DNA from 2 places in the Xanthobacter versatilis genome. Region 1 is predicted to be linked to the other one. Evidence: predicted binding sites of a transcription regulator. Region 1 holds the regulator's gene; the other holds the start of a gene.
What was found. The regulator PhoB, encoded in region 1, activates phosphate uptake and scavenging genes when phosphate is short. The targets are predictions, from matches to a motif close to TGTCATNNANCTGTCAT.

Region 1 (15,801 bases):
ACTTCAGCCGTCGATCCCACCTTCAACCTCTCCTCCTCGGTCGCCGCGCGCCCCGATGCGCTGGCGGCCCCCGCCAAGATCAAGGTGGAGAACCTGCAGTTCTACTACGGCAGCAACCATGCGCTGCGGAACATCAACTTCCAGGTGCCGGAAAAGCGGGTGACCGCCATGATCGGCCCCTCGGGCTGCGGCAAGTCCACCCTGCTGCGCGTGTTCAACCGCATGTACGACCTCTACCCCGGCCAGCGGGCCGAGGGTGCGGTGCTGTATGACGGCGTGAACATCGTCGGCAAGGAGCTGGATTCCACCATCGTGCGCACCCGCATCGGCATGGTGTTCCAGAAGCCGACCCCGTTCCCCATGTCCATCTATGACAACATCGCCTTCGGCGTGAAGCTGCACGAGAAGCTCACCAAGGCGCAGATGGACGAGCGCGTCGAGTGGTGCCTGCGCAAGGCCGCCATTTGGGACGAGACCAAGGACCGCCTGCACACCTCGGCGCTCGGCATGTCCGGTGGCCAGCAGCAGCGCCTGTGCATCGCCCGCACCATCGCGGTGCGCCCCGAGGTGATCCTGCTGGACGAGCCCACCTCGGCCCTCGACCCCATCTCCACCTCGAAGATCGAGGATCTGATCGACGAACTGAAGCAGGACTTCACGATCGTCATCGTCACGCACAATATGCAGCAGGCCGCGCGTTGCGCCGACATCACCGCCTTCTTCTATCTCGGCGAGCTGATCGAGGTGGCGCCTTCGGACGTGATCTTCACCAATCCGAAGGAGATCAAGACGCGCGACTATATCACCGGCCGCTTCGGCTGAGGGTTCAGGCAGCGTTGCGGCCAGTCCGCCGCGACGCTGCCTCCTGTTTTTGCTTTAGTGCATTTTCGTCACGCGAGCCTTTGCCCGCTTCGCCGGAAAATGCTTGAGAAGGATCATTCCGATGCCGGAGCATACCGTTTCGTCCTTCGACCAGGAGTTGAAGGAAATCGGCCGCAAGGTGGTGGAGATGGGCGGCCTCGCCGAGCGGCTGGTGGCCGATGGCGTGTCCTCGCTCATCAAGCGTGACGGCGCCCTGGCCCAGAAGGTGGTGCTGCTCGACAGCACCGTGGACCAGATGCAGCGCGAGATCGAGGATCGCGCAATCCTCGTCATCGCCAAGCGCCAGCCGGTGGCCAACGACCTGCGCGAGATCGTGTCGGCGATCCGCATCGCCAACGACCTCGAGCGCATCGGCGACTTGGCCAAGAACGTGGGCAAGCGTGTCATCGCCATCGAGGGCGAGTATCATCCGGCCAAGCTGGTGCGGGGCGTGGAGCACATCTCCGACCTGGTGCTGGAACAGCTGAAGGAAGTGCTCGACGCCTACGCCGCCCGCAACGAGGCCAAGGCGGTGGAAGTGTGGGGCCGCGACGGCGCCATCGACACCATGTACACGTCCCTGTTCCGCGAGCTCCTCACCTATATGATGGAAGACCCGCGCAACATCTCCGTGTGCACGCACCTGTTGTTCTGCGCGAAGAACATCGAGCGCATCGGCGACCACGCGACCAACGTCGCGGAGATCGTCTATTACATGGTCACGGGCCAGAACCTGCCGGAGAGCCGTCCCAAGGCGGATGCTTCCAGCGAGACCACCCTGGCCTTTCCCGGTCGTTCCGCCCAGGCCTGATGGGCTGAGCGGACGTGATGGCTGCTCCCGATCCGGATCCACCCGGGTCGGGCGGCCGAAGTAGTGAAGACAGGTGATAGACAGTGCCGGCGCATATTCTGATCGTCGAGGATGAGGAGCCCCTGACCCTCCTGCTCCGCTATAATCTGGAGTCGGAAGGCTACGGCGTGGAAAGCGTCGGCCGCGGCGACGAGGCCGAGACGCGGCTGCGCGAGAGCGTGCCCGATCTCGTCATCCTCGACTGGATGCTGCCGGGCCTGTCCGGCATCGAGCTGTGCCGGCGCCTGCGCACCCGTCCCGAGACCGAGCGCTTGCCCGTGATCATGCTCACCGCCCGCGGCGAGGAGACCGAGCGCGTGCGCGGCCTCGCCACCGGCGCCGACGATTATGTGGTGAAGCCGTTCTCGGTGCCCGAATTGCTCGCCCGCGTCCGCGCCCTGCTGCGCCGGGCCAAGCCGGAGCACGTGGCCACCCTGCTGCGGGCCGGCGACATCGAGCTCGACCGGGAGACCCACCGGGTCCACCGTGCCGGCCGCGAGGTGCATCTCGGCCCTACCGAGTTCCGCCTGCTCGAATTCCTCATGCAGAGCCCCGGCCGCGTGTTCTCCCGCGAGCAGTTGCTCGACGGGGTGTGGGGCCAGGATGTCTATATCGACGAGCGCACGGTGGACGTGCATGTGGGCCGCCTGCGCAAGGCCATCAACCGCGGCCGCCAGTCCGATCCCATCCGCACCGTCCGTGGCGCCGGCTATTCCTTCAACGAGATGTTCGCCCGCTCCCATTGAGGGACGGCGCCTTACGACGAGGGAGCGCCGTCACCCTCCGGCTTGACCGGAGGGTCCATGGAACGGCCGGGATGCTGCGGCCGGGGTTTGGACAAGCGGCGAGATGAACCCTCCGGTCAAGCCGGAGGGCGACGATGGTGAGATGAGCGGGAAGCGCCGGTCTCCCCCTGTCCCGCTTGCGGGCGAGGGCAGGGTGGGGCGAGCGGTGCCTTTGCCTGGTGCAACCGGTGAGGAGGGAGAGGGCCTGCCCCCTCCCCAACCCTCCCCCGCACGCGGGAGAGGGGGTGGCGGCGGCTCTTTCCAAACCCGGCCACGCCCCCCGGTCCATTGGTCCCAATGGCCTGCCTCGGCGCTCTCCTAACCCGAGCGTACCCCGATCAGCCCCAGCACCTGCCGCGCCGCCCGCTCGCCTGACAGCCAGGCGCCGCCCACGGTGCCCCAAAGGGTCTCGTGGGCGTGTTCGCCGGCGAACACCATGCGGCCGCCCACGGTCTCGATGAAGGCGCGGCGCATGTTGCCGTAGCCGGGCAGGGCGCAGGAGAAGGCGCCGAGCGCATAGGGCTCCTTGCTCCAGCGCGTGGCGTGCACCTTGCCCATCCGCGCCGCGGTGTCGGCGCCGAACTCCCGCGTCAGCGCCTCCTTCGCGAAGGCTGCCGCCGCCTCGGGCGCGGCGTTGGCGAGGCCGGTGGCGACGTCGCCCGCCACGTCCAGCGTATAGAGGTCGGTGCCGCCGATGCGGGCGCGCATCATATAGGCGCGCGGGCCGTCGGCTTTGAAATAGACGGTCTCGTCCGCCGCGAAGCCGGCCGGGTTGCGCGGCAGGCGGAAGGCGATGTGGTCGTAGGCGCCAAGGGTGATCTTCTCCACCGCCATGCGATAGCGCGGCTGGAGGTTGGGCAGGATGCGCAGCCTGCCGCTGGCGATCACGCTCGGCGGCACGGCGACGATGACAGAGCGCCCCTGAAGGGTGCCCTTGTTGGTCTGCACGGTGACGAGGCGGCCGGTCAGTTCCACGCTGCGGGCCACCGTCTCCAGCCGCACCGTCAGCGGCCGCGCCAGTTGGGCCACCAGCGTGCCGATGCCCTGGCGGCAGATCTCCTCCCCCTCGCGCTCCTCGGCGCGGGCGAAATCCACCGTGGAGACCTGATCGAGATCCTTGGCGCAGCCGATGGGCCCGACCACGAAGCGGGCGGTGTGTCCCCACGGTCCGAGGTCGGGCAGGGCGCGGGCAGCGGGCATGTCGCGCCCGGCATCGCCGGCGGCGCCGATGGCGCGCTCGGCGCGGCGCACCGTGGCGACGAAGGCCTCGTAGTCCGTATCGCGGGCCTCGCGCCCGTTCACATAGAGCCGGCCGCCCTCGGGGGCACGGACGATGTCGAGCCCTTCCGCCCGTCCATAGGCGGCCATGGGGCGGGCCGCCGGCATGTTGAGCCGCGCCGCACCGAGGTCGAGGGGCACGCCGAACACGGCGGTGTCGGTGACGGTGCGCCCGCCCACCCGGTTCGTCGCCTCGATGAGCACGTAGGAGCGTCCCGCCTCGGCGATGCGCCGCGCGGCGGAGATGCCGGCGGCGCCGGCGCCGATGATGATGACATCCGCCTCGCCCTGCTGGCCAAGCGCGCGGGTGACGCCCAGCGGGAGGGCGCCGAGGGCGGCGCCTCCGGCAAGGAAGGCACGGCGGGTGAGGGGGGAAAGGCGCGGATCGGTCACGGGCCGGACGCTAGCATGGCCCGCGCGCGCGGGGGAGGGGGGCCTCGGCGCCGCGCCATCGGTCCTGGCCCTCCGGCGGCGGGCCTACCCCAGCACGCCCAGTGCCTGCCTGGCCGCCCGTTCGCCGGAGAGCCAGGCCCCGCCCACCGAGCCCCACAGGGTTTCATGGGCGTGCTCGCCGGCGAAGATCATGCGGTCGGAGAAGACCTCCATGAAGGCCTGGCGCATGTGGGCGTAGCCGGGCAGGGCGCAGGTGAAGGCGCCGAGCGCCCAAGGCTCGCGGCTCCAGCGGGTGGCGTGCACCTTGCTCACCTTCGCCGCGGTGCGGGCGCCGAACTCATGGGTCAGAGCTTCCAGGAGGAAGGCGTGCGCGGCCTCCGGCGGGCTGTTGGCGAGGTCCTCGGCGACGGCGCCGGCCACTTCCAGGCTGTGGAGGCTGCCGCCGTTGATGCGGGCAAGCAGGCCGTAGGCCCGCGGCCCCTCCACCTTGAAATAGATGAGTTCATCCGCCTTCAGCCCGGCGGGGTTGCCCGGCAGATCGAAGGCGATGTGGTCGTAGGTGCCGAGCGTAACGGTCTCGACCGCAGTGCGGACGCGCTCCGGCAGGCGGGGCAGGATGCGCAGCTTGCCGGCCGCGATCACGCTGGGCGGCACGGCGATGATGACCACCCGGCCCCTGAGCGTGCCGCGATCGGTGGCAACCGACACCAGGCGCCCATCAAGGTCCACGGTCCGGGCGGCGGTGCCGAGGCGCACGCTGAGCGGTGCGGCGAGCTTGGCCACCAGGGTACCGAAGCCCTGCCGGCAGAATTCGTCCTCGTCTTTCTCCTCGGACCTTGAAAAATCAACGGTGGAGACCTGGTCCAGCTCCTTGGCGCAGGAGAACGGCCCCAGCGCGAAGCGCGCGCTCGGCGCCCAGTTGCCGAGGTTCGGCAGCACCCGGCCGGCAGCAACATCGCGCCCCGCCTCGCCGGTGGCGATGATGGCGCGTTCGCCCCGCTTCACCGCGGCGAAGAAATCCGAGCTGTCACTCTCGCCCGCCTCGGCGCCATCCATGAACAGGCGGCCGTAGTCGGGCGCGCCATAGAGGTCGAGGCCTGCCGCCCGGCCGAAGGCGGACAGGGGATGCAGGCTCGGGGTGTGGATCCAGTGGGCGCCCACATCGAATGGGACGCCGAAGATGGTGGTGTCGGTGAAGGCGCGGCCACCGACCCGGCCGGAGGCCTCGATCAGCGCATAGCTGTGCCCGCCCTCGGCGACGCGGCGGGCGGCGGCGATGCCTGCCGCCCCGGCGCCGATGATGATGACATCGGACTCCGCCCCCTGCCCCAGGGCGGCATAGGGGCCGGCGAGGGGCACCGCGGCCAGCGCGGCCCCGCGGGCGAGCAGTTTGCGGCGGTTCATCACGATGGTCCGGCCCTGTCCGTCTCGGACGTGACCATAAAGCCGGAACGGCCCCGGTTGAACCGGCCTGATGGGCGTTCCCGTCACATGATCGCGCGCGGAACGGGCGCACGGTAACGCGGAAACTCAGTTGCGCCGGTTGGCCACGAACAAGGCGGCCTCGGCCAGCACCGCGCCGCGCGCGCCGAAGGGGGCGAGGGCGGCGGACGCATCCGCCACCAGCCGGTCGAGCAGGGTGCGGGCGGCGGGCAGGCCGAGGCGGGAGACCAGGGTCGCCTTGCCGGCGGCGGCGTCCTTGCCCACCTTCTTGCCCACCTCCTCGGCGGTGCCCTCCACGTCGAGGATGTCGTCGGCGATCTGGAAGGCGGCGCCCAGCGCCCGGCCATAGGCCAGGAGCGCCGTGCGCTCGTCCGCCGTGGCGCCACCCAAAAGCGCGCCTGCCTCGACGGAAACCGCCAAAAGCGCGCCGGTCTTCATGGCCTGGAGGTCGCGGATGGCGTCTTCCGCCAGGGCGAGGGGGGTGCCGCCCGAGAAGCGGCCCTCGGCGGCGAGATCCAGCATCTGCCCGCCCACCATGCCGCCGATGCCCGAAGCGCGGGCCAGCGCCCGCACCAGTGCGATGCGCACGGCCGGATCGGGATGGGCATCCTCCCCCGCCAGAAGGTCGAAGGCGAGGGTGAGCAGGCCGTCGCCGGCGAGGATGGCGGTCGCCTCGTCAAAGGCCCGGTGCACGGTGGGCCGGCCCCGGCGCAGATCGTCGTCGTCCATGGCTGGCAGATCGTCATGGACCAGGGAATAGCAATGGATGCACTCGATGGCGGTGGCGGCCGTCACCGCCTGATCGGCCGGGATGCCGAACAGGGCCGCGCTTTCGATCACCAGGAACGGCCGCAGCCGTTTGCCGCCGCCGAGCGCGCCGTGGCGCATGGCGGCCATCAGCCGCTCGGGCCGTAGCCGCTCGCCGGGGAGCGCGGCGTCGGCGAGGGCGAGGGCGAGGCGGGCCTCGGTGGCCGCGGCGGAGGCGTCGAGCCGGTCCTTGAGGGAAAAGGTCACGATCGGGTCACCTTGGGGCAAAAGGGCCAGAACCTGCGGGCCGACGCCTGCGGGCCACAAACGGGGCGGGAGGGAACGCCCGGGCCGGGCGCGCCGTTGACGGGGGCCACCGGGTGCCCCAACCAGAAGGCCGGGTCAAGCCGATTGGCCGCGCCCGACGGGCGAGGGAGGTTTTTGATGGTCGCTCTGGTGCTGCGCGTGATGCTGGCCCTCGCCGCGATCCCGCTGATGCTGTCCATTGCCTACAATGTGGTCAACCCGGTCTCCACGCTCATGCTGCTGCGGTGGGTTGAGGGCAAGCGGGTGGAGCGGGTCTGGACCCCCATCGAGCAGATGTCGCCGGCGCTGGTGCGCACCGTCATCGCCTCGGAGGATGCGAGCTTCTGCAGCCATTGGGGCGTGGACCTCGACGAGATGCGCGCCGCTATCGACAAGGCGGACGAACTGGACGACGCCCGCGGCGCCTCCACCATCCCCATGCAGATCGCCAAGAACCTGTTCCTGTGGCCGGGGCGGGCGCTGATCCGCAAGGCGTTCGAGATTCCGCTGGCCCTGTGGCTGGACCTGGTGGTGAGCAAAAGACGGCTGATCGAGATCTATCTCAACATCGCCGAATGGGGCCCGAACGGGGAGTTCGGGGTGGAAGCGGGCGCGCGCCGGGCCTTCGGCATCCCCGCGGCGCGGGTAGATGCGCGGCAGGCGGCCCTGCTGGCGGTGATGCTGCCCAACCCCCGGCGGCGCGATGCAGGCAACCCTTCCGCCGGCGTGGAACGCCTCGCATCCCGGCTCCAGGCGCGGGTGCCCAGGGAGGGGCCGGAGCTGACGGCCTGCCTCGGGCCGCTGCGGTAACCCGCCGAAAGTGGTCCGAAGGTGCGTCCACGGGCGCCGAGCTTCTTGATTGTGGCGCCTGCAGGCGCCACATGGGGGAACGCGCGATGCCGGTCATCCGGCGCGCACCTTCCTCCCACCGGCCCGGTCATGACGCAATCCACCGCACCCGCCCGTCCCAAGATGAGCCCCTGGCTCAAGATCGGCCTCGAAATCGGCCCGCTGGTGCTGTTCTTCGCCGCCAACGGCTATGGCGGCATCTATGTGGCCACCGGCGTGTTCATGGTGGCGACGCTGGCGGCGCTGCTCGCAATGTGGGTGCTGGCGCGGCGCATTGCGGTGATGCCGCTGGTGTCGGCGCTGGTGGTGATGGTGTTCGGCGGCCTCACCCTGTGGCTGCAGGACGACCACTTCATCAAGCTCAAGCCCACCATGGTGAATGCCCTGTTCGGCGTGCTGCTGCTGGGGGGGCTCTATTTTAAAAAGCCGCTGCTGCCTTACGTGTTCGACGGCATGGTGAAGCTCACCGAGGAGGGCTGGCGCGTCCTGACCATCCGCTGGGGGGTGTTCTTCCTGGTCATGGCGGTGCTGAACGAAATCGTGTGGCGCTCGGTCTCCACCGATACCTGGGTGGCCTTCAAGACCTTCGGCTACCTCCCGCTCACCTTTGCCTTCGCCATGGCCCAGGCTCCGCTCATGGCCCGCCACGAGTTGAAGGACGGCCCGCAGGAGGACTGATGCGCCGCCCCGGCCTTTCGCGCCCCGGTTTTACACGCGCCTGCCGGTTGACTGAGGCTTCGCACATCCGCATAAGCCCGAAAGAGGGCCCAGCATGCTGACGAAAAAAGGTAAGTATGGTCTCAAGGCGGCGGTCCACCTGGCCCGCCTTCCGCCCGGTGCGTCCACGCAGGTGGCCGACATCGCCGAGGCCAACAACATCCCGAAGAAATTCCTGGACGTCATCCTTGGCGAATTGCGTAACGCCGGCTTCCTGTCCTCCAAGAAGGGCAAGCTGGGTGGCTACCGCCTCGCCAGGGCGCCGGAGGAAATCGTGGTCGGCGAGATGATCCGTGCCCTCGACGGACCGCTCGCGCCGTTCGCCTGCGCCAGCCGCAACGCCTACGAGCAGTGCGAGGACTGCGATGTCGCCACCTGCGAGGTGCGCATGCTCATGGTGCAGGTGCGCGACGCCATCGGCACCGTGCTCGACACCTACACCCTCGCCCAGATGCGCGATCTCTCGCGGGAAGCCCTGTCCTCGTTCGTGGACTACATCTGAGCGGGGCTGCCGCCCGTCTCCTATTGCTGGGCGGCGAGGAAGACGCGGAAGCGCGCCAGCGCCACGGCAAAGAACAGCACGCCCATGCCGAAGGTGGCCGCAAAGCGCGGCCATACCGTCTCGATCCCCGCTCCGCGATAGAGGATGGCCTGGGCGAAGGCCACGAACTGGGTCGAGGGCGAGGCCTGCATCACCACCTGCAGCCATTGCGGCATGCTCTCCAGCGGTGTGAAGCCGCCGGACAGCATGTTCATGGGCAGCACGGTGAGGAAGAACAATAGCCCGAACTGCGGCATGGACCCGGCCAGGGTGCCGAGGAAAATGCCGAGCGAGGCGGTGAAGAACAGGTAGAGCGCCGTCCCCGCGAGGAACAGCGGGATGGAGCCGGCGATCCCCATGCCGAGCCCCCATTTCAGCACCGCCACGATGCTGAAGGCGGAGCCGGCGAGGATGACCGCGCCATTGGCGAGGATCTTGGCCAGCATGATCTCGGACGGGTGCACCGGCAGCACCAGAAGGTGCTCCAGCGTGCCGTGCTCGCGCTCGCGGATCAGGGCGGCGCCGGCCAGCAGCACCGAGAGCATGGTGATGTTGGTGATGAGCCCCATGGTGCCGGTGAACCAGGAGGATTCCAGCCCCTGGTTGAAGGCGACGCGGACCTGAAGCTCCACCGGGCTCGCCACCCCCTCCGAATGCCGCAGCACGAAGCGGTTCACCTCTTCCTGGAAGATGGCGGAGATGTCGTTGGCGCCGAGGCCCGCCTGCATCAGGGACGTGGCGTCGATGAGCAACTGCACCGAGGGCGCGCGCCCGGCCAGAACGTCCGACTGGAAGTCCGGCGGGAAGTTGATCACGAAGGTGTAGCGGGCCGCATCCATGGCCGGGTCCACCTGCTGCGGGGCGAGCGGCACCGGCCGCTGGAAGCGCGGTGGCAGCAGGGCGTCGAGGATGGCGTTGGAAAGGGCCGAATTGTCTTCGTCCACCACGCCCACCGTGGCGCGGTTCAGGTCGTGCTTCATGCCGTTGGCCTGGAGCACGATGGCGAGGGTGAAGGCATAGGCCACCAGCACCAGCAGCGAGCGGTCGCGCCACAGGCTGATGAGTTCCTTCACCACCAGCTCGCGCACATTGCCGAGAAAGGCGAGCCAGCGGGGCGGGCTCTTGATCGCGCTCTGGTGCGGAGGAGGGGAGGGCGCCGCCATCTCAGGCCTCCTGCTTGCGCAGGATGAGGAAGGCGAGCCCCAGCAGCGCCGGCCAGAAGGCCGCGGTGGCGAGGACGAAGGGCAGGAGCTCGAAGAAGCCCAGGCCCTTGGTGAAGGCGCCCACGCTGATGCGCATGAAATAGGTGGTGGGGAAGAAGGTGCCCAGCACCCATGCCCCGCCCTCCAGCGTCGCTACCGGCTGGAGCATGCCGGAGAACTGGGTGGCCGGCATCATGGTGCCGATGGCGGTGCCGAACAGGGCCGCCACCTGGGTATTGGTGAGGGTGGAGGAGACCAGGCCGATGGCGGTGGTGGCAAGCACATAGGCGAGCGCCCCCAAAGCCAGCCCGAGGAAGGAGCCCTTCAGCGGCACCCCGAACAAAAACAGCGCCATCAGCACCATGACGCCGAAATTGAAGAAGGCCACCCCCGCATAGGGCAGTTGCTTGCCCAGCAGGAATTCCAGCTTGGTGACGGGCGTGACGTAGAGGTTGGTGATGGAGCCCAGCTCCTTCTCCGTCACCACCCCCAGGGCGGTGAGGATGGCGGGGATGAAGATGAGCATGAGCGCGATGGTGGCGGGCACCATGGCGTCGAGGCTGCGGAACGACTGGTTATAGCGGTAGCGCATCTCCAGCGTCGCGGCCGCCGACAGGGTGCGTCCCGCCTGCTGCGCCGCGTCCGACAGGAACATGGCGTGCACCGCCGCCACATAGCCCTGGATGGTCTCGGCGCGGAACGGCATGGCGCCGTCGATGGTCACCAGCACCTCGGTGGGCCGCCCGGAGCGCAGATCCGCGCCGAAATTCGGTGGCATCTCAATGGCGAAGGCGATGGCGTTGGATTTCAGCCGCCGGTCGAGGTCGTCCGGGCTGGCGAGCGGGGGCTGCACGACGAAATAGGGGGAGTGGGCGAAGCCGTCCACATAGGCCCGGCTTTCCGGCGTCTGGTCGCGGTCGAGCACGGCGAAGCGCAGCTTGTCCACGTCGAGGGTGATGCCGTAGCCGAAGATGATCATGAGGAAGGCCGTGCCCAGCAGCGCGAAGGCAAGCCGGACCGGATCTCGCTTCAGCTCCAGGGTCTCGCGCCAGGCATAGGCGCCGAGGCGGCGCGGCGAGAAGGCGGCGGGCCGGCCGGTTGCCTTTGGCGCCGGGGGCGGCAGGCGGGCGTCGGTCTGCGCCGCCCGGCCACCCATCTCCATATAGGCGACGAAGGCCTCCTCCAGCGTCGCCGCCTGCTTCTCGTCCTTGAGCGCCTGCGGCGTGCCGGTGGCGATCACCTGGCCCGCATGCATGAAGGAGATGCGGTCGCAGCGTTCCGCCTCGCCCATGAAATGGGTGGAGACGAAGATGGTGACGCCATCCTCCCGCGACAGGCGCTGGAGATGGTCCCAGAAATTGTCGCGCGCCACCGGGTCGACGCCCGAGGTGGGCTCGTCGAGGATCAGCACCTCCGGCTCGTGCAGCACCGCCACCGCCAGCGACAGGCGCTGGCGCACGCCGAGCGGCAGGCCGTCGGCGAGGGCGTCGAGGTGGCTGGCAAGGTCGAAGGCGCGCACCAATTCGGCGATGCGCCGGTGCGCCTCCTCCTCCGGGAGGGAGAACAGATGGGCGTGCAGGTCGAGGTTCTGGCGGACCGTGAGTTCGCCATAGAGCGAGAAGGCCTGGCTCATGTAGCCGACGCGCCGGCGGGTCTCGATGTCGCTGGGGTCCACCTGGACGCCGAACAGCAGCGCCTCGCCGGAGGAGGCCGGCAACAGGCCCGTGAGCATCTTCATGGTGGTGGACTTGCCGCAGCCGTTGGAGCCGAGGAAGCCGAAGATCTCGCCCTTGCGGATCTTGAAGCTCACATGGTCCACCGCGACGAAATCCCCGAACTGCCGGGTGAGGCCGCGCGATTCGATGGCGATGGGCGCGTCGGGGGCGATGGCATCGATATGCTCCGTGCCGTCGCCGTCGCCGCGCTGGCCTTCCGGCAAAAGCGAGATGAAGGCGCGCTCAAGATTCGGCTGGCCGGTGCGTGCCAGAAGGTCAGCCGGGCTGCCGTCGGCGAGGATGCGGCCGCCATCCACCATCACCACCCGCTCGAAGCGCGCGGCCTCCTCCATGTCGGCGGTGGCGACCAGCAGTGTGAGGCCGGGGCGGGCGGCGCGGATGGTCTCGATGAAATCCCAGAACTGGCGGCGCGACAAAGGATCGACGCCGGTGGTGGGCTCGTCCAGCAGCAGCAGGTCGGGGTCGTGCACCAAGGCGCAGCACAGGCCGAGCTTCTGCTTCATGCCGCCGGACAATTTGCGCATGAGCCGGTCGGCGAAGGGATCAAGGCCGGTGGCGGCGAGCAAAGGCGCCACCCGCGCGCCCTTGGCGCCGGCCTCCTCGCCGAACAGGCGGGCGAAGAAGGCGATGTTCTCCGCCACCGTCAGGTTGGGATAGAGGTTGCGCCCCAGTCCCTGTGGCATGAAGGCGATGCGCGGCTGGGTCGCCTCGCGGGCGCGATGGTCGGAAAAGTCCGCCCCCAGCACCTCCACCTTGCCGTGCTGGATGCGTTTGGCCCCTGCGATGAGGCCGAGCAGCGTGGACTTGCCCACCCCGTCCGGTCCCACCAGCGCCACGGAGGCGCCTTCGGCGATGGCGAGGTCCAGCCCCTCCACCGCGACGGTTTGGCCATAGAGGTGGCGGATGCCGGCCAGATGGATGGCGGCGCCCGCCATCGCCTCGCTCACCGGTCCTTCGCTCACCGGCACTTCGCTCACTTGGCGGCCTCGCCCACGAGGTCGGACTGGAGCCAGGAGGGCCATTGCGCCTTGGGATCCATCCGCACATAGCCGACGCCGGTCACGCCGGTCTTCACCTGCTCCAGGTATTTCTCCACCAGCGGGCGGGCGACGCGCAGCTTCACGCGGAACATCATGCGGTCGCGCTCGCGCTGGGTCTCCACCTGCTTGGGGGTGAACTGCGCCCGCGCCGACACGAACGAGACGGCGGCCGGCACGGCGCGGTCGGGCAGGGGCTCCAGCAGCAGCCGCGCCTCGGCGCCGAGGGTGATGGCGCCGGCGTCGGCGGCGGGCAGGAAGATGGTCATGTAGACATCGGACAGGTCGATGAAGGTGAGCACCTTGCCGCCCGCGCCCAGCACCTCGCCGGGCTCGGCGAGGCGGTAGATGACGCGGCCGGACTTCGGCGCCGTGAGGGTGCCGTCCTCCACCATGCGGGTCAGGCGCTCCACCTCCGCCTCGGCGGCGCGGATGGCGGATTCGCTCGCTGCGAGGCTGCTCTGGGCCGCGGCCAGCGCCGCCTGCGCGGTCAGCTTGGTGGTGCGGTATTGATCCACCTTCTGCTCGGTGGCGAAGCCCTTGGCGACAAGGGTCTCCTGCCGCTCCAGCTCCTTGGCGGCGAGGTCCAGCTCGCCCTTGCGCTGCTCCACCACGTGGAAAGCGGTGTCGCGGGACTGGCGGGCCTGGCTCGCCTGCGCATCGGCGGTGCGCAGGGCGGCGGCGGTCTCGGCCACATCCATATGGGCCACCACCTCTCCCTGGTGGACGAAGTCGCCTTCCTCCGCGAGCACGTCGAGCACGCGGCCGGCGGCCTTGGTAGCCACATCCACCTGCGTCGCCTCGATGCGGCCATTGCCATAGGCGAAGCCCGGCGGCAGGGCGCGGCTGCGGCTTGCCATGTACCAGGCGCCCGCGCCCCCGGCGCCGACGACGGCAAGGAGGGCCAGCAGGATCACAAGCGTACGCTTCATGACAGGACACCTTTTCGGCGTGCAGACGCGCCCGCGGAAGGTCCTGCGGAAAGGTGCCGGCAAGGGGATGCCACAGCAGGCCACTCCCGCGGGGCTTCGGGGCGGACTTCAGGTTACAACTTACGGCGGTGCAGCAATACGGCGTTGATCAAGGTCAAGCCTCGTCGATCCGCGCCTGCAGCGCCATGGCGCCGGCCGGATTGCGCACCTTGGCGCCACTGATGAGGTAAATGAACACGTCCCGCTTGGCCTTGCCGGCCTTCGCCGCCGGGGCGAGGGCGGGCAAGCCCTCCGGCACCGCCCCCTTTTCCCAGGCGCCGGCGGCCCTGGCCCAGCGGTCCAGCCCGGCGGCGTCATAACCGGTCTCCACCTCCTCCCGGGTGCGCTGGAGCCGGGCATAGGTGAAGTCCGCCGTCACGTCGGCGATGGCGGGATAGTCGTCATGGTCGGCATAGACCACCGCCACCTTGTGCTTGCGTGCCAGCTCCACGAAGTCCGGCACCGCGAAGGAGGGGTGCCGCACCTCCACCGCATGGCGCAGCCTCACTCCCTCGTGGCGCTCCGGCAGCAGGGCAAGGAAGGCTGAGAAATCGTCCGGGTCGAAGGCCTTGGTGGCCGCGAACTGCCAGTTGATGGGGCCGAGCCGGTCGCCCATCTCCACGATTCCGCTGGCGATGAACTTGCCGACGCTCTCCTGCGCCTCCGCCAGCACCCGGCGGTGGGTGACATAGCGCGTCGCCTTGAGGGCGAAGACGAAGCCGTCCGGCACCTGCCCGGCCCATTCGGCGCAGGATTTGGCCGAGGGCGTGCGATAGAAGGTGCCGTTGATCTCGATGGTCTTCAGGCGCTCGGCCGCGAAGGGCAGCTCCTTCCTGTGCGGCAGGCCCTCCGGGTAGAACACGCCCCGCCAGGGCTCGAACGTCCATCCGCCGATGCCGACGCGCACGCTCATGGGGTTCCTCCTTGCCGTGTGACCGACCTTGTCGCCGCCGTCCGCGCGCCCTTAGGGCAAGGGCAGGACGTGGGAATATTTCACCTGCTCCAGCGAAAACGAGCTTTCGATGGAGGCGATCCCCTCCAGCCGGGTCAGCTTCTGCTTCAGGAACCTCTCATAGGCATCGAGGTCCGCCGCCACCACCCGTAAAAGGTAGTCCCGCTGGCCGGTCATGAGATAGCATTCCAACACCTCCGGCCAGGTGCGGATGGCGGCGGCGAAGGCGTCCAGCGCCTCCTCCTTCTGCCGTTCCAGCTTGATGGAGACGAACACGCTCACCGGCAGGCCGGCCTTGCGCTGGTCCAGCACCGCCACGTAGCGGGAGATGAGGCCGTCCTCCTCCAGCGCCCGCACCCGCCGCAGGCAGGGCGAGGGGGAAAGGCCCACCTCGTCCGCGAGATCGGCGATGCTCATGCGCCCGTCGCGCTGCAGGGCGGCGAGGATCTTCCGGTCGATGGCGTCGAGGCGCAATTTTTCGCTCCAAAAGCGACAGATATTGGCAGGATATGCCTCAATTGGTCCCGTGTTAATGTGGATTTGAGCGAACCTGCCGGGCGGCTCGCGCTAGACTTCCCGGCAGCGGCGCGCCGGGCCGGAAGCGCGCCCCAAAAAACGCCCTTCGAGGAACGCCCCATGGACCGCCACACGTCTCATCCGCCCACGCCCTCGGCGCTTTCCACCCCCCTGCGCCCGCGCCCGGCGCCGCCGAGCGCGGGCGATCTCGCGATCCTCGCCGAGCTGGAGCGCAAGGTGCTGTGGCTGGCGAGCTGGATGATCCACAACGCCAACCACCTGCGCCCCGGTACGGACGGGCTGAAGGTGGGTGGCCATCAGGCCTCCTCGGCTTCGCTGGCCGCCATCATGAGCGCGCTCTATTTCCACGTGCTGCGCCCGGAGGACCGGGTGGCGGTGAAGCCCCACGCCAGCCCCATCTTCCATGCCATCCAGTATCTGTTCGGCCGCCAGACCCGCGAGCGGCTGGAAAACTTCCGCGGCTTCAAGGGCGCCCAGTCCTACCCTTCCCGCACCAAGGATGCGGACGACGTGGACTTCTCCACCGGCTCCGTGGGCCTCGGCGTGGCGCAGACCCTGTTTGCCAGCCTGGCGCAGGATTACGTCCACGCCCACGG
Region 2 (15,801 bases), on a different contig from region 1:
CGGCTGACTTCTCCAAGATGCTGAAGGCCAACGGCGTGGAGGTCGGCCTGACCGAGACCATGGACCAGTCGGCCCAGGACATGAGCGCCCAGCTCTCCAAGCTGAAGGCCTCCGATGCCGACACCATCATGGTGACCAGCGCCGTTGACCAGCTGACCCTGCTGTTCAAGCAGATGGCCGCCCTCGGCCTGAAGAAGCGCGTCATCACCACCGGCGGCTCGCAGAACCCGGACCAGATCATCGCCCAGGCGGGACCTGCGGCCGACAACACCATGCACCTCACCACCTTCCTGCCCTGGTGGCCGGAGAAGACCCCGAACCCCGAGGCCACCGCCTATTTCCTCGGCGAGTGGAAGAAGCGCGGCTTCGAGTTTGCCGGCGCCACCGAGAGCTTCCGCGGCTATGACGGCATCCGCACCGTGGCGGCTGCCATCGCGGCCGGCGGCGGCACCGATCCCGCCTCCATCCAGAAGGGTTTCTGGAAGGTCGACATGGTGGGCCTCAACGGCCCCATCAAGTTCGCCAAGAGCGGCCCGGCCGGCAAGGAGAGCGGCCAGTCGAAGCCCAACGTGTACCTGATCGAGATCACCGACGGGAAGGTGAAGCAGGTTCAGCTCGGCGGCTGATGCCCGCCCTCGACCGGCGCTTCCCCCGCCTTTGCGCGGGGGCGCCGGGGTGGGGGATCGGGTGCCGTCAACTGCCCTGATCGCAAACCTTCCCTCACCCCGCTCCCGGTTCCCCTCTCTAGGTTTCCCGCTTCCGTGGCCCGCAAGGCCGCACCGCCTCGAATGCCAGACGGACAGGCCAGATGGACCAATTGCTGCAACACATCCTGAACGCGCTAGTGCTGGGTGGCACCTATGCGCTGCTGGGCATCGGCCTCACCTTGATCTTCGGCATCATGAACGTGGTGAACTTCACCCACGGCGCGCTCTACACCTTTGGCGGCTACGCCATGTATCTGGCGGCGGTGGCGCTGGGCCTCAACTTCTTCGTCGCGCTCCCTGTGGCGCTGGTGGCGGGCCTGCTGCTCGGGGCCTTCATCGAATTCACGCTGCTGCGGCCGCTGCGCCGCTCCGACATCGACACCACCATGCTGGTGATGATCGGCGCCGGCATCATCATGCAGTCGGGCACGCTTTGGATCTTCGGCGGCGTCGCCAAGGCGGTGCCGACCCCGTTCCCGGCACAGCCGCTGGTCATCGGGCCGGTGTCCTTGTCCTACGTGAACCTGTTCGTGCTGGCGGCGGCGGTCGCCCTCATCGCCATCACCTATTTCACCATCAACGGCACCAAGCTCGGCCGCGCCATGCGCGCCACCTTCCAGGACCACGACACTGCGGCGCTGATGGGAGTGAACGTCTCCCTCATCTACACCGCCACCTTCGCCATCGGCTCGGCGCTGGCGGCGGCGGCCGGGGCGCTCCTGGGGCCGGTCTATGTGGTGACCCCGCAGATGGGCGAGCTGGCGGCTGTGAAGGCCTTCGCCATCGTCATCCTCGGCGGGCTCGGCTCCATCTCCGGGGCGACCATCGGCGGCTTCATCCTCGCCTTCGCCGAGGAGCTGGGCGCCGGCTACATCTCCTCGGGCTATCGCGACGCCATGGGCTTCCTCATCATCATCGCGGTGCTGCTGGTGAAGCCCACCGGCCTGTTCGCCCGCGCGGAGCGGATCGGATGACGCGCTTCATCGCCCCCCTCTTCCTCGTGGTCTTCGCCCTGGTTCCGCTCGGGCTGAAGGATCCCTACCTGCTCAATGCCCTCATCATCACGGGCATCCTCACCATCTGCGCCATGAGCCTGAACCTGCTGCTCGGCTTCACCGGACAGCTCAGCCTCGGGCACGTGGCCTTCTTCGGCATCGGCGCCTATGTGAGCGCGCTTACTGCGCTGGGCTTCGACGTGAGCCTGCCGTTCGGCCTGCGGGTGACCCACGAGGGCGGATCGCCGCTGATGGGCTTCGTGCTGGCCGTCGGCCTTACGGGACTGTGCGGCTATCTCATCGGCCGGCTGTCGTTCCGGGTGCGGGGAGCCTATTTCGTCATCGTCACCATCTCGTTCGCCGAGGTGGTGCGGCTGGTGGCGCTGAACTGGGTGGAGCTGACGCAGGGCCCGCTCGCCCTCACCGCCATCCCCAACATGGTGCTGCCGGTGCCCGGCCTCGGCGACGTGGCGCTGCGCTCCAAGATGCAGAACTACTACCTGGTGCTGGCGGTGGCGGCGGTGAGCTACCTCGTCATCGCCCGGCTGGTGGCCTCGCGCTTCGGCCGGGCCATGCGCGGGCTGAAGGAGAACGAATCCCTCGCGCTCTCCCTCGGCATCAACGCCACCCGCACCCTCACCGTGGCCGCCACCATCTCCGCCGCCATGGCCGGGGCGGCGGGCAGCCTCTATGCCCATTACATCCGCATCATCGATCCCGACGTGTTCCTGTTCTCCTACACCGTCACCATGGTCATCATGGTGGTGTCGGGCGGCAAGGGCACGCTGGCCGGCCCGCTGGTGGGCGGCATCCTGTTCGGCCTGCTGCCGGTGGCGCTGCGGCCGGTGATGGCGCCGGAAGCGCAATGGATCGTCTACGGCGCCATCCTCATCGCCATCCTGTTCCTCATGCCGCGGGGCATCGTGCCGGCTCTGGAGAGCCTCGCCCTCCGCCGCGGGCCTGCGGCCGCCGAGGCCAAGATCGCGGCAAAGAGCGCCAAAGCGGGAGCCAACCCATGAGCACGCGTGAGAGCACGCCCATGAGCCATCCTGCGGGCATGGCCATCCTCAATGTGGAGCATGTGGGCATGCGGTTCGGTGGCCTCACCGCCATCGCCGACCTGCATTTCGACGTGCACGCAGGCGAGATCGTGAGCCTCATCGGCCCCAATGGCGCCGGCAAGACCACCGCCTTCAACATCATGACCGGCTTCCTGAAGCCAACCCAGGGCCGGGTGCTGTTTCGCGGGCAGGACCTCTCCCAGACCCGGCCCAACGAGATCGCGCGGCTGGGCCTGGCCCGCACCTTCCAGCGCACCAGCGTGTTTGCCGACGACACGGTGCGCGACAACGTGCTCATCGGCCTCAACCGCCATGGCGACGTGGCGCTCCTCGACCGCCTGTTTCCCACCCCGCGCGGCCGGCGCGCGGAAGCCGCGGTGCGCGAGCGGGCCGACGCCATCCTCGACCTCGTGGGCCTTGCCGCCCGCGCCGACGAGAAGGCGGGATCGCTGTCCTACGGCGAGCAGCGCCTGGTAGGCTTCGCTTTGGCGCTGGCGGTGGAGCCGAAGATGCTGCTGCTGGACGAGCCGGTGTCGGGCATGAACGCCTCCGAGACCCAGGGCTTCGTGCGGCTCATCCGCAAGGTGCGGGACGAGGGCGTCACCATCCTGCTGGTGGAACACGACATGCCCATGGTGATGGAAGTCTCCGACCGCATCGTCTGCCTCAATTACGGACGCCTGATCGCGGAAGGCCCGCCGGCGGCGATCCGCGCCGATCCCAAGGTGATCGAGGCCTATCTGGGCAAGAGCGCCGCCAAGCTGGAGCATAAGGAGCCGGTCCATGCTTGAGATTTCCGATCTCGTCTGCGGCTATGGGCAGGTGGCGGCGCTGAAGGGCATCTCGCTCACCGTCGGCCAGGGCCAGCTCGTCGCGCTGGTGGGCGCCAACGGGGCGGGCAAATCCACCACCCTGCGCTCCATCTCGGGCCTCGTTCCGGCACGCGGCGGCGCAATCCGGCTGGAGGGGGACGACGTGACCCGCGCCGGCCCGCAGCGCATGCTGCGCCTCGGCGTTGCCCATTGCCCGGAAGGCCGGCGGGTGTTCCCGCACATGAGCGTCGCCGACAACCTCGCCATGGGCGCCTATCTGCGCCCGAGCGATGCCGCCCTCCGGGACGACTACGCCCGCATCTACGCCACCTTCCCGCGCCTCGCCGAGCGGCGCGCGCAGATGGCGGGCACCCTTTCCGGCGGCGAGCAGCAGATGCTGGCCATCGGCCGGGCGCTCATGTCGCGCCCCCGGCTGGTGCTGTTCGACGAGCCCTCGCTCGGGCTCGCGCCCAACATCGTGGAGCAGATGTTCGCCATCATCGGTTCCATCCGCGATGCCGGCACCACCGTGCTGCTGGTGGAGCAGAATGCCTTCGCGGCACTGGAATTGTGCGACTACGCCTATCTGCTGGAGGCCGGCCGCATCGTGAAGTCCGGCACCGGCGCTGAGCTGATCGACGATCCGCACGTGCGGGCGGCTTATCTCGGCAGCTGATCTCCCGCCGGGGAACGCCCTGTCTCCCGCAGGGGCAGGAGCGGGGGCGGACGGAGGATGGCCACACTTCTGTCGCCCGCTTGTCACGGAAGGAGTCGACATCTCCCGCCGGATCAGATCGGGTGCCCCACATGGACTATTTCAAGCGATTCAACTTCCTGTTCGCGACCCCGGTGTTCGACGCCGAGGATCTGGAGGGCGCCCGCTACAACCAGATCGTCGCGGAGATCGAGCGTTCCGGCTTCGAGGTGGTGAAGGCCCGCAACCTCGAAGACGCCGAGATCGCGGTGCAGACCGATGCCGCCATCGGCTGCATGCTGGTGGACTGGGGCAAGAAGGGGCTGGAGGGCAAGACCGCCGCCCTCATCAACCTGATGCGCCGACGCGGCCTCGACTTCCCCATCATCCTGCTGATCCGCCGCAAGCGCTTCGAGGATGTGCCGGTGGAGGTGCTGGACTTCATCGACGGCTACGTCTTCCTCTCCGAGGAAACCCCCGCCTTCATCGCCAAGAACCTCATCAGCCGGCTCAAGCAATATGCCGAGACGCTGAAGACCCCCTTCTTCGGCGCGCTGGTGGACTATGCCGAAGAGGGCAACCAGCTGTGGACCTGCCCCGGGCACAATGGCGGCGTGTTCTATTCCCGCAGCCCCATCGGCCGGGTGTTCATGGAGCATCTGGGCGAGGCGGTGTTCCGCGACGACCTCGACAATTCCGTGCTCGACCTCGGCGACCTCCTGACCCACGAGGGCCCGGCGCTGGCGGCGCAGAAGGAGGCGGCGAAGATCTTCGGCGCCGAGAAGACCTATTTCGTCCTCAACGGCACCTCAACCTCCAACAAAGTTGCGCTTTCGGCCCTCGTCACCGACGGCGACCTGGTGCTGTTCGACCGCAACAACCACAAGGCCGCCCACCACGGCGCGCTGATGATATCCGGCGGCATCCCGGTCTATGTGCCCACCGTGCGCAACGCCCATGGCCTCATCGGCCCCATGGACTTCGCCGCGCTGGACGAGACCGCCCTGCGCGAGCGCATCCGCACCCATCCCCTGGTGAAGGATCCGGACGCGTGGCAGAAACCGCGCCCGTTCCGGGTGGCGGTGGTGGAGCAGTGCACCTATGACGGCACCATCCACAATGCCGAGATGATCCTCAAGGCCATCGGCCACCTCGCCGACTACATCCTGTTCGACGAGGCGTGGGCGGGCTTCATGAAGTTCCACCCGCTCTATGCCGGGCGCTTCGCCATGGGCCTTGCCGATCTCGGCCCCGATGCGCCGGGCATCATCGCCACCCAGTCGACCCACAAGCAGCTGGCGAGCTTCTCGCAGGCCTCCCAGATCCACATGAAGGACCGGCACATCACCGGCCAAAAGCGGCGGGTGGAGCACCGGCGCTTCAACGAGAGCTTCATGCAGCACGCCTCCACCTCGCCCTTCTATCCCTTGTTCGCCTCCCTCGACGTGGGCGCGCAGATGATGAAGGGCCGGTCCGGTGAAGTGCTGTGGGACGACACCATCCGCCTCGGCATCGAGCTCAGGAAGAAGATCCGAGCCGTGCGCCGCGAGTTCGAGGAGAAGGAGCTTCGCCCCGAGCGCCGCTGGTTCTTCGAGCCGTTCGTGCCGGACCGGGTGGCCATCCCCGACGTGTCGAGCCCCGGCGCGGTGCATGAGGTGCCGTGGGAAAGCGTCGCCACCGATCTCCTCGCCACCAACCCCGCCTTCTGGCACCTGACCCCCGGCGCGGCCTGGCACGGCTTCGAGGGCATGGCGGCGGGCTTCGCCATGACCGACCCCAACAAGCTGACCCTTCTGACCCCCGGCTTCGACCGCACCACCGGCGCCTATGCCGAGCACGGCATCCCGGCGCCCGTGGTGGCGCAATATCTGCGCGAGAACCGCATCGTCGCCGAGAAGAACGACCTGAATTCCCTGCTGTTCCTGCTCACCCCTGGGGTGGAGGCATCGAAGGCGGGCACGCTCATCTCCGGCCTCGTCGCCTTCAAGAAGCTGCATGACGAGAATGCGCTGCTGGAAGAGGCGATCCCGGAATTTTTCCGCCGTCGTCCCGCCCGCTATGGGGGCGTGCGGCTGCGCGACCTGTGCGGGGAGATGCACCGCTTCTTCCGCGCCGCCAATGTGAGCACGCTCCAGGCCATGCAGTTCCGCGCCGCGCACCTGCCGGACATCGCCCTTTCGCCCCACGACGCGGCCCGCTGCCTGGTGCGCAACGACGTGGACTACCTGCCCATCGACGCCATCGACGGCCGCATCGCGACCACGCCCTTCGTGGTCTATCCGCCGGGCATCGCCACCATCGTGCCGGGCGAGCGGCTGACCGAGCGGGCCAAGCCCATGATCGACTATCTCAAGATGTTCGAAGCCAGCTTCAACACGTTCCCCGGCTTCGACGTGGAGATCCAGGGCCTGTATCGCGAGACGGATGCATCCGGCCGCGTGCGGCTCCATACTTACGTCGTCGCGGAATAGGCTTTGGTCAGCTTGGGAGTGTCGGATCCATCCATGGAGCAGGAGCAAGCTGTCGTCGTCCGCCCCTCGCGGGAAGCGGACGTGGATGCCATGCTGGCGATCTATCGCCACCATATCCGTCGCGGCGTCGAGGAAGGCGTGGACGATGGCGACACGCCGCAGCCCGACGACCTGCGCGAGCGCCGCAAGAACCTGAAGAGCCGGCGCTTCCCCCACCTCGTCGCAACCCGCGGCGAGGTGGTGGTGGGCTATGCCTATGTGGTGCTGTTCCGCAAGCGGCCGGCCTATCGCTACAGCGTCAAGCACTCGATCTACGTGCACCACGCGCATCTCGGTGAGGGCATCGGCCGCCACCTCATGCGCGGGCTGATCGATGCCTGCGCGGCGGCCGGATTCCGCCAGATGATCGGCTATATCGACGCCGACAACACCGCCTCGCTGACCCTGCACGAAAAGTTCGGATTCGTGCGCGTGGGCCATCTGCCGGGGGTGGCCTATCGCTACGGCCGCTGGTCGGACAGCGTGATGGTGCAACGCTCGCTGGGCCCCGGCTCCACCACCCCGCCGCCGCCGCTGCCCCTCTCCACCCGCTGAACCGGGAAACTCAGCGGGGGCCGCCTCTTTCGCCCGGCTTTTGCAGCCACCCGGAGCGTGCGCCGCATTACCGCAAGGACAAGCGCGCGCAGCGCCAATCGAACGCAGTCAAGCTTATCAAGCGAATTGCTCCAATTTTGCGCCGGAAGGTCTCGAAGCGTGTGGCCTGGACGTCGGGACCCGCTCCGAAGTCCCTAATTGTGCGTTCTGTGTCGTTTTTTCCCGACCGGCAAAAAGGTACGCAATTATCGCATATTGCCGGGTCGAGCTGCGGGGCGTATCGAACCCCCTAGAAACAAAAGCAATACATAGAACGACGAAAGGCACCTCCATGGCCAATACGACGGCGGAGCTCGAAGCGCTCCTCTCGCAGCGATCGCTGACCGACGCGCAGCTTCTGGCGGCGGCGGAGACCTCGGCGGACTTCCGCATCCTGCCGGACGCGACCGTGCTCAAGATCGGCGGGCAGAGCGTCATCGACCGCGGCCGCGCCGCCGTCTACCCGCTCATCGACGAGATCGTCGCCGCCCGCAAGAACCACAAGCTGCTCATCGGCACCGGCGCCGGCACCCGCGCCCGCCACCTGTATTCCATCGCGGCGGAGCTGAACCTGCCGGCGGGCGTGCTCGCCCAGCTCGGCGCCTCGGTGGCCGACCAGAACGCCGAGATGCTGGGCCAGCTGCTGGCCAAGCACGGCATCTCCAAGGTGGACGGCGCCGGGCTCTCGGCCGTGCCGCTCTACCTTGCGGAAGTCAACGCCGTGGTGTTCGGCGGCATGCCGCCCTATTCGCTGTGGACGCGCCCCGCCCCCGAGGGCGTCATCCCACCCTACCGCACCGACGCCGGCTGCTTCCTTCTGGCCGAGCAGTTCGGCTGCAAGCAGATGATCTTCGTGAAGGACGAGAACGGCCTCTACAGCGCCAACCCGAAGACCGACAAGGACGCCACCTTCATCCCGAAGATCTCGGTGGACGAGATGAAGGCCCGGGGGCTCGCCGACTCGATCCTTGAGTTCCCCATGCTCGACCTGCTCAAGAAGGCGCGCCACGTGCGCGAGGTGCAGGTCGTGAACGGCCTCATCCCCGGCAACCTGACCCGCGCGCTCGCCGGCGAGCATGTCGGCACCATCATCACCGCGAGCTGAAGAAGAACTGCCATGTCTGATACTTCCAACGGCATCAAGCACGTCGCCTCGCCGCTCGCGCGCCAGACCCTCCTCGACGGCCAGCTCACCCGCCCCGTCGCCGGCGTCAAGCCCATCCGCCTGCTGCCCTGGCTGCAGGTGGTGAAGATCGGCGGCCGCGCCATCATGGATCGCGGCCCGAAGGCGATCCTTCCCATCGTGGACGAGATCCGCAAGCTGCTGCCCGAGCATCGGCTGCTGATCCTCACCGGCGCCGGCATCCGCGCCCGCCATCTCTATGGCGTCGGCCTCGACCTCGGCCTGCCGGTGGGCTCGCTCTCCCCGCTCGCCGCCAGCGAAGCCGGCCAGAACGGCCACATCCTCGCCTCGCTGCTGGCGCCCGAAGGCGTCTCCTACGTGGAGCACCCGACCATCGCGAGCCAGCTCTCGATCCATCTCTCCGCCGCCCGCGCGGTGGTGGGCAGCGGCTTCCCGCCCTATCACCACCACGAGTTCCCGGACTCGCGCATCCCGACCCACCGGGCCGACACCGGCGCGTTCCTGCTCGCCGATGCGCTGGGCGCGGCGGGCCTCACCATCGTGGAGGACGTGGACGGCGTCTATTCCACCGATCCGAACGGTCCTGACGGCGCCTCGGCGAAGTTCCTGCCCGAGGTCAGCGCCGCCGACCTTGCCGCCAGCGAGGGCACGCTGCCCTTCGACCGCGCGCTGCTCGACGTGATGGCCACCGCCCGCCACATCGAACGGGTGCAGGTTGTGAACGGCCTGGTGCCGGGCCGCCTCACGTCCGCCCTGCGCGGCGAGCGTGTGGGCACCATCGTCCACACCGCCGCCCGCCGCAACTGAGCCGACGCACCGGCTTCGACCCCTCACCCCCCTCCTCCGGGAGGGGGGCCTGCGAGCCATGGTTCCGCTGGCATCCTGCCCTGAATCGCCCCGGCTCGCGAAAAACGCCTGAAACACAAAGGTGCTACCGACGCGGCCCTTACGGAGCTGGGAGCACCCGATGGCCATTTCCACACTTATCACCGGCAAGACGCGCACCGGCACGACACGGAGCTGGTCGCGCACCGCGCGCCGCCTCGTCGGCACCCTCGTGGTGGCCGGCACCCTTGCCTGCGGGATCGCAAGTGCCGCGGCGGAGCAAGCCGTCAGCCTGTTCAAGATCATCACCGTGCGCGATGAGATCGTGGTGGGGGTGGGACCGCAGGATGCCGCAGCCCTCGGCGGCAGCGATGTCACTGCGGTCGGGCGCGCGCTCAAGGGCGGCGGCGAGCTCACGGTCTGGCAATATGCCGTGCGCAAGGCGCCGGACGGCGAGCTGGAGCAGGCGCCGCTGCGCCGCATCAGCATCATCGGCAACGACAGCCTGCGCGTTGAGCCCTATGCCACCCCGCTGCGGGTGGTCGCCCCCAAATGAGCGGCATCCGGAAGGCGCAAGGCCGGACGGCCCTGCTCCGCATCACCCTCGCCTCCGGCCTCGCCCTCTGGCTTTCGGCACCGCTCGCGGCGCGGGCGCAGGAGGCCACGGTACAGGAGGCCACCTGGCTCGCGGAGGCGAAGGCGAAGCTGCCGGCCATGCTGGTGGCGGGGCGCATCATCCGCCTCGACGAGGAGGCGCGGAAGGCCACCATTGCCGTGTTTCCCGCCGGAGCGGATTCGCCCGCCGCCCCCGGCAGCGTGTTCACGCCCCTCCAGGTGATGGAGGTGGATCTCAAGTCGGACAACGGCACCCTCGCCGTGGCCATGACCACCGTGCGCCCCCGCCGGCCCGACGAGGCAAGCGCCGACGACGACAGCGAGCCCTACCAGGCCGAGCTGCGCGCGGCATTGGCACCCAGGCGCAAGACGGAACCGCAGGTGGAACCGTGCCGCATCAAGGGATGGGCGCTCAACGACACCCGCCACAGCCTCGCGGTGCGCGCCGCGCCATCGGCGCAGGCGAAGGTGGTGGGCCATCTCGCGCCGGTCCGCGTCACCCCCGAGTCCGGACAGGGCTCGGAAGAGGGGTGGCGGGTGGAATTCGACATCACCGGCTACAGCCACGGCTGGTTCCGCATCGCCAAGGCGACATCGCCCGGCACGCCTTATGGCGACCCGCCGCCCAGGCGCTATCCAAGGACCTATGCCGGCACCGGCTGGATCCGCGCCAGCGAAGCCGGCGGGGCCTATGCCAATTCGCAGATGCCGGTGCGGCGTCTGTTGTCCGCCCCCCATGTGGATGCACCGGGCGAGCCGCCGGGCGCCGACGTGGCCGGGCCGGACGGCGCGCTCTCCATCGACGGCACATTGGTGCGCCTGTTCGCCTGCTCGGCGAACTGGGCGCTGACCGAGAGCCGGGACGGCCGCCGCGGCTGGTGGCGCGGCATCTGCTCCAACCAGGTCACCAACTGCAGCTGACGGGGCAAGGGGCCGCTGCCCAACCTGCGCCTTGGCCATTCCGTTCAGGCAGCGTCCGCCCTAGAGTGCGCGCCCTGCGGGTATCTGGTGAGGGGAGCGCTTCCGGCGCGCGAGCATGGTGGGGCAATCGAAGGGCGGGGAGACGGGCTGGCGCATCATCGTGGTGGACGACGAGGAAGCGCTGCGCGAGACCGTGGCCGAATATCTCGGCGGCCAGGGATTTCGCGTGCGCTCGGCCGCGAGCGGGCGCGATCTCGACACTCTGCTGGCCGCCGAGCCGGCCGACCTCATCCTCATGGACGTGCACATGCCGGGAGAGGATGGCCTCACCCTCGCCCGCCGCATCCGCTCCGCCGCCGCGACGCCCATCATCATGCTGACCGCGGCCGACGACATCGTGGACCGCGTGGCGGGCCTTGAGGTCGGCGCCGACGATTATGTGGTGAAGCCCTTCGACCTGCGCGAGCTGAAGGCGCGCATCCGCGCCGTGCTGCGCCGCTACACCGCGGTCCCGCCGCCCACGCACGAGCCACCTCCGGCGAACGGCGCCGCGCCCGCCGGTGCGGACCTGGTGCCGTGCGGCGTCGTCTTCCTGGACATGGAGGCCCACTGCCTCGTCAGGCGCGACGGCACGCGGGATATGCTCACCGCCATGGAGTTCGACCTGCTGCGTGTGTTCCTGCAGAACCCCAACCGCGTCCTCACCCGCGACCGGCTGCTCGACCTTGCCCACGACCGGGACAACGAGCCGTTCGACCGCAGCATCGACGTGCGGGTGACGCGCCTGCGCAAGAAGATCGAAGCCGATCCGGCCAAGCCCCAGGCCATCAAGACGGTGCGGGGCGTCGGCTACCTGTTCGTGCCCGGTCCCCGGGGCACATGACGACACCTCCGGCCGGGGTCTCCGTGAACGGGAGGCTCCGGCCGGAGGATCGCACACGGAACGGCAGCGCGGGGATGCCGCCGTCCGCGTCTCAGAGCGCGCCCGCGAAGGCGGGGCGCGAAAGGAGATTGCCGGCCACGTCGGCCTCGGCGGTGACGCCATGGGCGGCAGCGATCATCACGCCGGCGACGACCTCGTAGGCATCGGACCAGGCCCGGCGCAGCTCCATGGAGAAGCGGGGACCGAAATAGAGCGACAGGGTCTCGATCAGGGCCGCGCCCACCGTCGCGTAATGGGCGTCGCGCACGCCATAGTGGACATGACGCACGGCGAGCTGCTCCAGCACCGGAACCACCTTGTCCAGGTGCCGCAGCGAGGCGACGACAAGATCCAGCGCGGCGAAGAGCTTCTGCCCCTGCCCCGCCATGTCCGTATCCCCGAACAGCCGCTTCAGCGCCGGATCAAGCACAAACAACCGCTCGTAGAACAGCGCGGCCGCCGCGTCCCGGTCCGTGGAAACCTCGGCGAAGCTGGTTTCGAGAAGCCCGATCTGGTCGTCGTGCATGGCCGTCCTTGCGGTGAACGGGGCGTACTTTGACCGGCATGTGTTGCTGCAGGCGGTCAGCTCTCGGTCCGCCGTGTTTCAGTTGTTTCAGGCAACGGGGCCGCGTCGCGGACGAGAGCCCCGAGGAAGGCGCGCACATCGGCGGGGGTGAACGGCTTCTCGATGAGCGGGCAGCCCGAGCGGGCCAGGAAGCGCCCGGCCGAGGGCCCCAGCGTGTCGCCGGAAATGAACCCGATCCGCGTCGACAGGTCGGGCCGGTGGGAGAGCAACCAGTTGTAGAGGCTGGGGCCATCGCCATCGGGCATGCGGATGTCGCACAAGATGCCGACGAAATCGGCCGGGCGGCCGCCCGGCACGGTCCGCGCCAGCAGCGCCTGCGCCTCCCGGCCGCTGTGCGCCACCACGGCCACATAGCCGCTGCCTTCGGCGATCTCCGCGAGCAGGGCGGCAATGTCCGGCTCGTCGTCGATGATCAGCACCGATCCGAGATGCGCGCCGGCTGCATCATGCGCATACTCCTGCGGGCCGGCTGGCGGCGCTTCGGCGGCGACCTCCTCCAGCGGCAGCTGGATGGTGAACAGGGCGCCACCATCGGGGCCCGTGCCCAGCTCCAGCGTGCCGCCATGGGCCTCGATCAGCCCGCGCGAGACGGCAAGCCCGATCCCGGTGCCGACCCCCTGGGGCTTGGTGGTGAAGAACGGATCGAAGATGCGCGAGCGGATGTTCTCCGCGATGCCCGGGCCATTGTCTGCAACCCGGATCAGCACCGCATTGCGGTCCGCGTCGACCGCCACCGAGACGGCGACGCGCCGCTCGCCGGCCTTCTCTTCCAGCGCCTGCTGGGCATTGACCAGCAGGTTGAGCAGCACCTGGTGGATCTGCCCGGCGTCCAGCATCAGGCGTGGCAGACCGGGCGCGATGTCGAGGGACACCTTCACCCCCGAGGCCCGCATGTTGTAGCCCAGCAGTTCCACGGCCTCACGCGCCACGTCCGCGAGATTGGTGGCCCGGCGCTCCGCCTCGCGCTGGCGCGCCATGTCGAGAAAGCTGCGGACAATCCGCGCGCAACGGTGCGTTGCCGTCTCGATGCGGTCGCAGCGCTGGATCACCTTTTCCAGGGTGGGCAGCCCCCCGGACCGCACATTGGCCTCCTTCAGCACCTGCTCGCGCAGCAGCATGGTCTGGCCGGTGACCACCGACAGCGGGTTGTTCAGCTCATGGGCGACGCCCGCGAGCAGGGAGCCCAGCGCCGCAAGCTTCTCCTTCTGGTGGAGCGCGTTGCGCTGCCGCTTGATCTCCTCCTCCGCCCGCTTGGCGGCGCGCAGGTCGCGCATGTGCGCGGCAAACAGCCGGCGCTCGCCACGGGTCACGTCGGTGATGGCCAGCTCGATGGGGATGCGCGTGCCGTCAGCCAGCAGCGCCGGCAGCTCCAGCCGCCGGCCGATCAGCCGGGTGATGCCGGTTGCGAGGTAGGATCGCATACCTGCCGCGTGGGCGGCGCGCAATTCCGGCGGCACCAGCAGCTCGGCGATGGAGCGGCCGAGGGCCTCCTCCTTCCGGTAGCCGAAGATCTGTTCGGCAGCCGGGTTGAAATCCACCACGGAGCCCTCTTCGTCCACCACCACGATGCCGTCGAGGGCGGTGCCGACGATGGCGGCGTGATAGGCCTCGGCCTCCATCTGCGCCTGCGTGCGCCGGACGATCTCCATCTCCTGGTGCTTCATGTCGGTGAGGTCGCGGCCGACGCCGAAGCAGCCGACCACCGGGCCGGTGAGGTCCACCCGGTAGGGCGAGATCACCTCCTCCAGGTATCGCTTGCCGAGGCGGCCGTAATCCACCCAGGCCACACGCCTCACCTGCTCGCCGCCGAACACCCTCTCCATCAGCGGAGCGTAGGACTCGAACACGCTGGGCTCGAGGAAGTCCTGCACGGGCCGGTCGATCACCTCGTCCCGGCTGCGCCCGAGAAAGTCCATGAACTCCTGGTTGGCGAAGCGGCAGACGCCGGAGCTGTCCAGCAGCACCGCGCGGCCGGGGATGGACTGGAACAGCGCCGTGAACAGGCCGAGGTCGGACAGCCGGACGAGGCTCGCATCGCCGCTGCCGTCCGGCACGATCTCCTGCGTGTCGAGAGCCGATGTCATCGCGTCCTCCTGCACCGCCGTCTTGCGGCACCACCGGCTTGGACTTGCGCGACGGGGCCGGGAGCCGTGCCACGCTCGCTTCGACAAGGTTGAGTAAGCCAGCATTGTTTCAGCCCGGTTTCAACCCGATCACCCCGCGCGGGCTGCGCCCTCCGGGGTCGCCCGCAATTGATCGCACCGGACGGCCTTGTCATTCTCCCGTGCGCCAAGCTCGGCTATCTCCATGCGGACGGGTCACAAGCCGGGACGGCGGCGCAAGGATTCGCGCTCCGACATCGGCCGGACATGCGAATATGAGGCACCATGCCGGGACCCGCGCATGGTCGCGGGATCGGGGGAGCACCTTGAACATCGTCTCCGAGACCTCCCGGCAGAAGCGACCCGTCAGCCTGCGCACCTTCTGGACCCAGCCCCCCGAAGCGACCTGCGCCTTGCTGGGCTGCGGGCACGACGGCCTAAGCACCGATGATGCCGCCGGCCGGCTTGCGCAATACGGGCCGAACAGCGACGTGGAGGCGAAGGCCGACAGCCTCGCCCGCGCCATCTTCCGCCGCTTGCTGGAGCCCCTCTCCCTCATCCTGCTTGCCGCCGGCATCGTCTCGGTGCTGACCGGCGATGCGGTGGGCGGGTCGATCATCGTGGTGATCCTGGTGGTCTCCATCGGGCTCGACACGGTACAGGAAGGCCATGCCGCCCGGACGGCGGAGATCCTGCGCCGCTCAGTGGCGCTCAAGGCCGAGGTCAAGCGCGACGGCGTCTTCCGCGAGATCGAGGTGGACCAGGTGGTCCCCGGCGACCTCCTGCGGGTGCGGGCGGGCGACATCATCCCCGCCGATGCGCTGATCCTCGAAAGCCGTGCCTTCACCGCCGGCGAGGCCGCCCTCACCGGCGAGCCCTATCCGGTGGAGAAACGCGCCGGCCCGAGCGCGGGTGAAAGCCCGGGCGAGGCCACCAACGCCCTGTTCCGCGGTGCCGTGGCGCAGACCGGAGAGGCGCTCGCGCTCGTCGTCAGCACCGGTCGCAACACCGTGTTCGGTGCCGCCGCCTCGGCCCTGGCGCAGGCGCAGCTGCCCTCGCCGTTCGAGCGCGACCTGCACCAGTTCGGCCTCGTGATCGCCCGCCTGACGCTCGGCCTCGTGCTCGTCGTGCTGGCCACCCGGGTGGCGTTCGGACGCCCCGCGCTCGATTCGCTGATGTTCGCCGTGGCCCTGGCCGTCGGCCTGACGCCCGAACTCCTGCCCATGATCACCACCGTGACCCTGGCCCGCGGTGCCATGCGGATGGCCTCCCGCAAGGTCATCGTCAAGCGGCTGGCCTCGATCCACGATCTG

Region 2: a site for PhoB is predicted at 4,322-4,338, ahead of V5F66_RS19380 (Orn/Lys/Arg family decarboxylase). Genes of this name have one in related genera too.

Annotation. Positions count from the first base shown of each region.
Region 1 is NZ_JBAFVB010000015.1:63,934-79,734, forward strand. It holds gene pstB (phosphate ABC transporter ATP-binding protein PstB) at 1-822, shown strand, start outside; gene phoU (phosphate signaling complex protein PhoU) at 944-1,672, shown strand; gene phoB (phosphate regulon transcriptional regulator PhoB) at 1,756-2,457, shown strand; gene V5F66_RS21230 (flavin monoamine oxidase family protein) at 2,815-4,167, opposite strand; gene V5F66_RS21235 (flavin monoamine oxidase family protein) at 4,252-5,571, opposite strand; gene V5F66_RS21240 (polyprenyl synthetase family protein) at 5,698-6,624, opposite strand; gene V5F66_RS21245 (biosynthetic peptidoglycan transglycosylase) at 6,802-7,473, shown strand; gene V5F66_RS21250 (septation protein A) at 7,603-8,190, shown strand; gene V5F66_RS21255 (RrF2 family transcriptional regulator) at 8,285-8,731, shown strand; gene V5F66_RS21260 (ABC transporter permease) at 8,752-9,933, opposite strand; gene rbbA (ribosome-associated ATPase/putative transporter RbbA) at 9,935-12,643, opposite strand; gene V5F66_RS21270 (HlyD family secretion protein) at 12,682-13,677, opposite strand; gene V5F66_RS21275 (DUF72 domain-containing protein) at 13,832-14,629, opposite strand; gene V5F66_RS21280 (Lrp/AsnC family transcriptional regulator) at 14,681-15,142, opposite strand; gene V5F66_RS21285 (transketolase) at 15,305-15,801, shown strand, end outside.
Region 2 is NZ_JBAFVB010000012.1:12,057-27,857, reverse strand. It holds gene V5F66_RS19405 (ABC transporter substrate-binding protein) at 1-626, shown strand, start outside; gene V5F66_RS19400 (branched-chain amino acid ABC transporter permease) at 809-1,681, shown strand; gene V5F66_RS19395 (branched-chain amino acid ABC transporter permease) at 1,678-2,721, shown strand; gene V5F66_RS19390 (ABC transporter ATP-binding protein) at 2,718-3,554, shown strand; gene V5F66_RS19385 (ABC transporter ATP-binding protein) at 3,547-4,251, shown strand; gene V5F66_RS19380 (Orn/Lys/Arg family decarboxylase) at 4,383-6,740, shown strand; gene V5F66_RS19375 (GNAT family N-acetyltransferase) at 6,774-7,334, shown strand; gene V5F66_RS19370 (amino acid kinase family protein) at 7,666-8,478, shown strand; gene V5F66_RS19365 (amino acid kinase family protein) at 8,491-9,324, shown strand; gene V5F66_RS19360 (hypothetical protein) at 9,485-9,898, shown strand; gene V5F66_RS19355 (SH3 domain-containing protein) at 9,895-10,878, shown strand; gene V5F66_RS19350 (response regulator) at 10,994-11,761, shown strand; gene V5F66_RS19345 (globin family protein) at 11,853-12,326, opposite strand; gene V5F66_RS19340 (PAS domain S-box protein) at 12,383-14,470, opposite strand; gene mgtA (magnesium-translocating P-type ATPase) at 14,860-15,801, shown strand, end outside.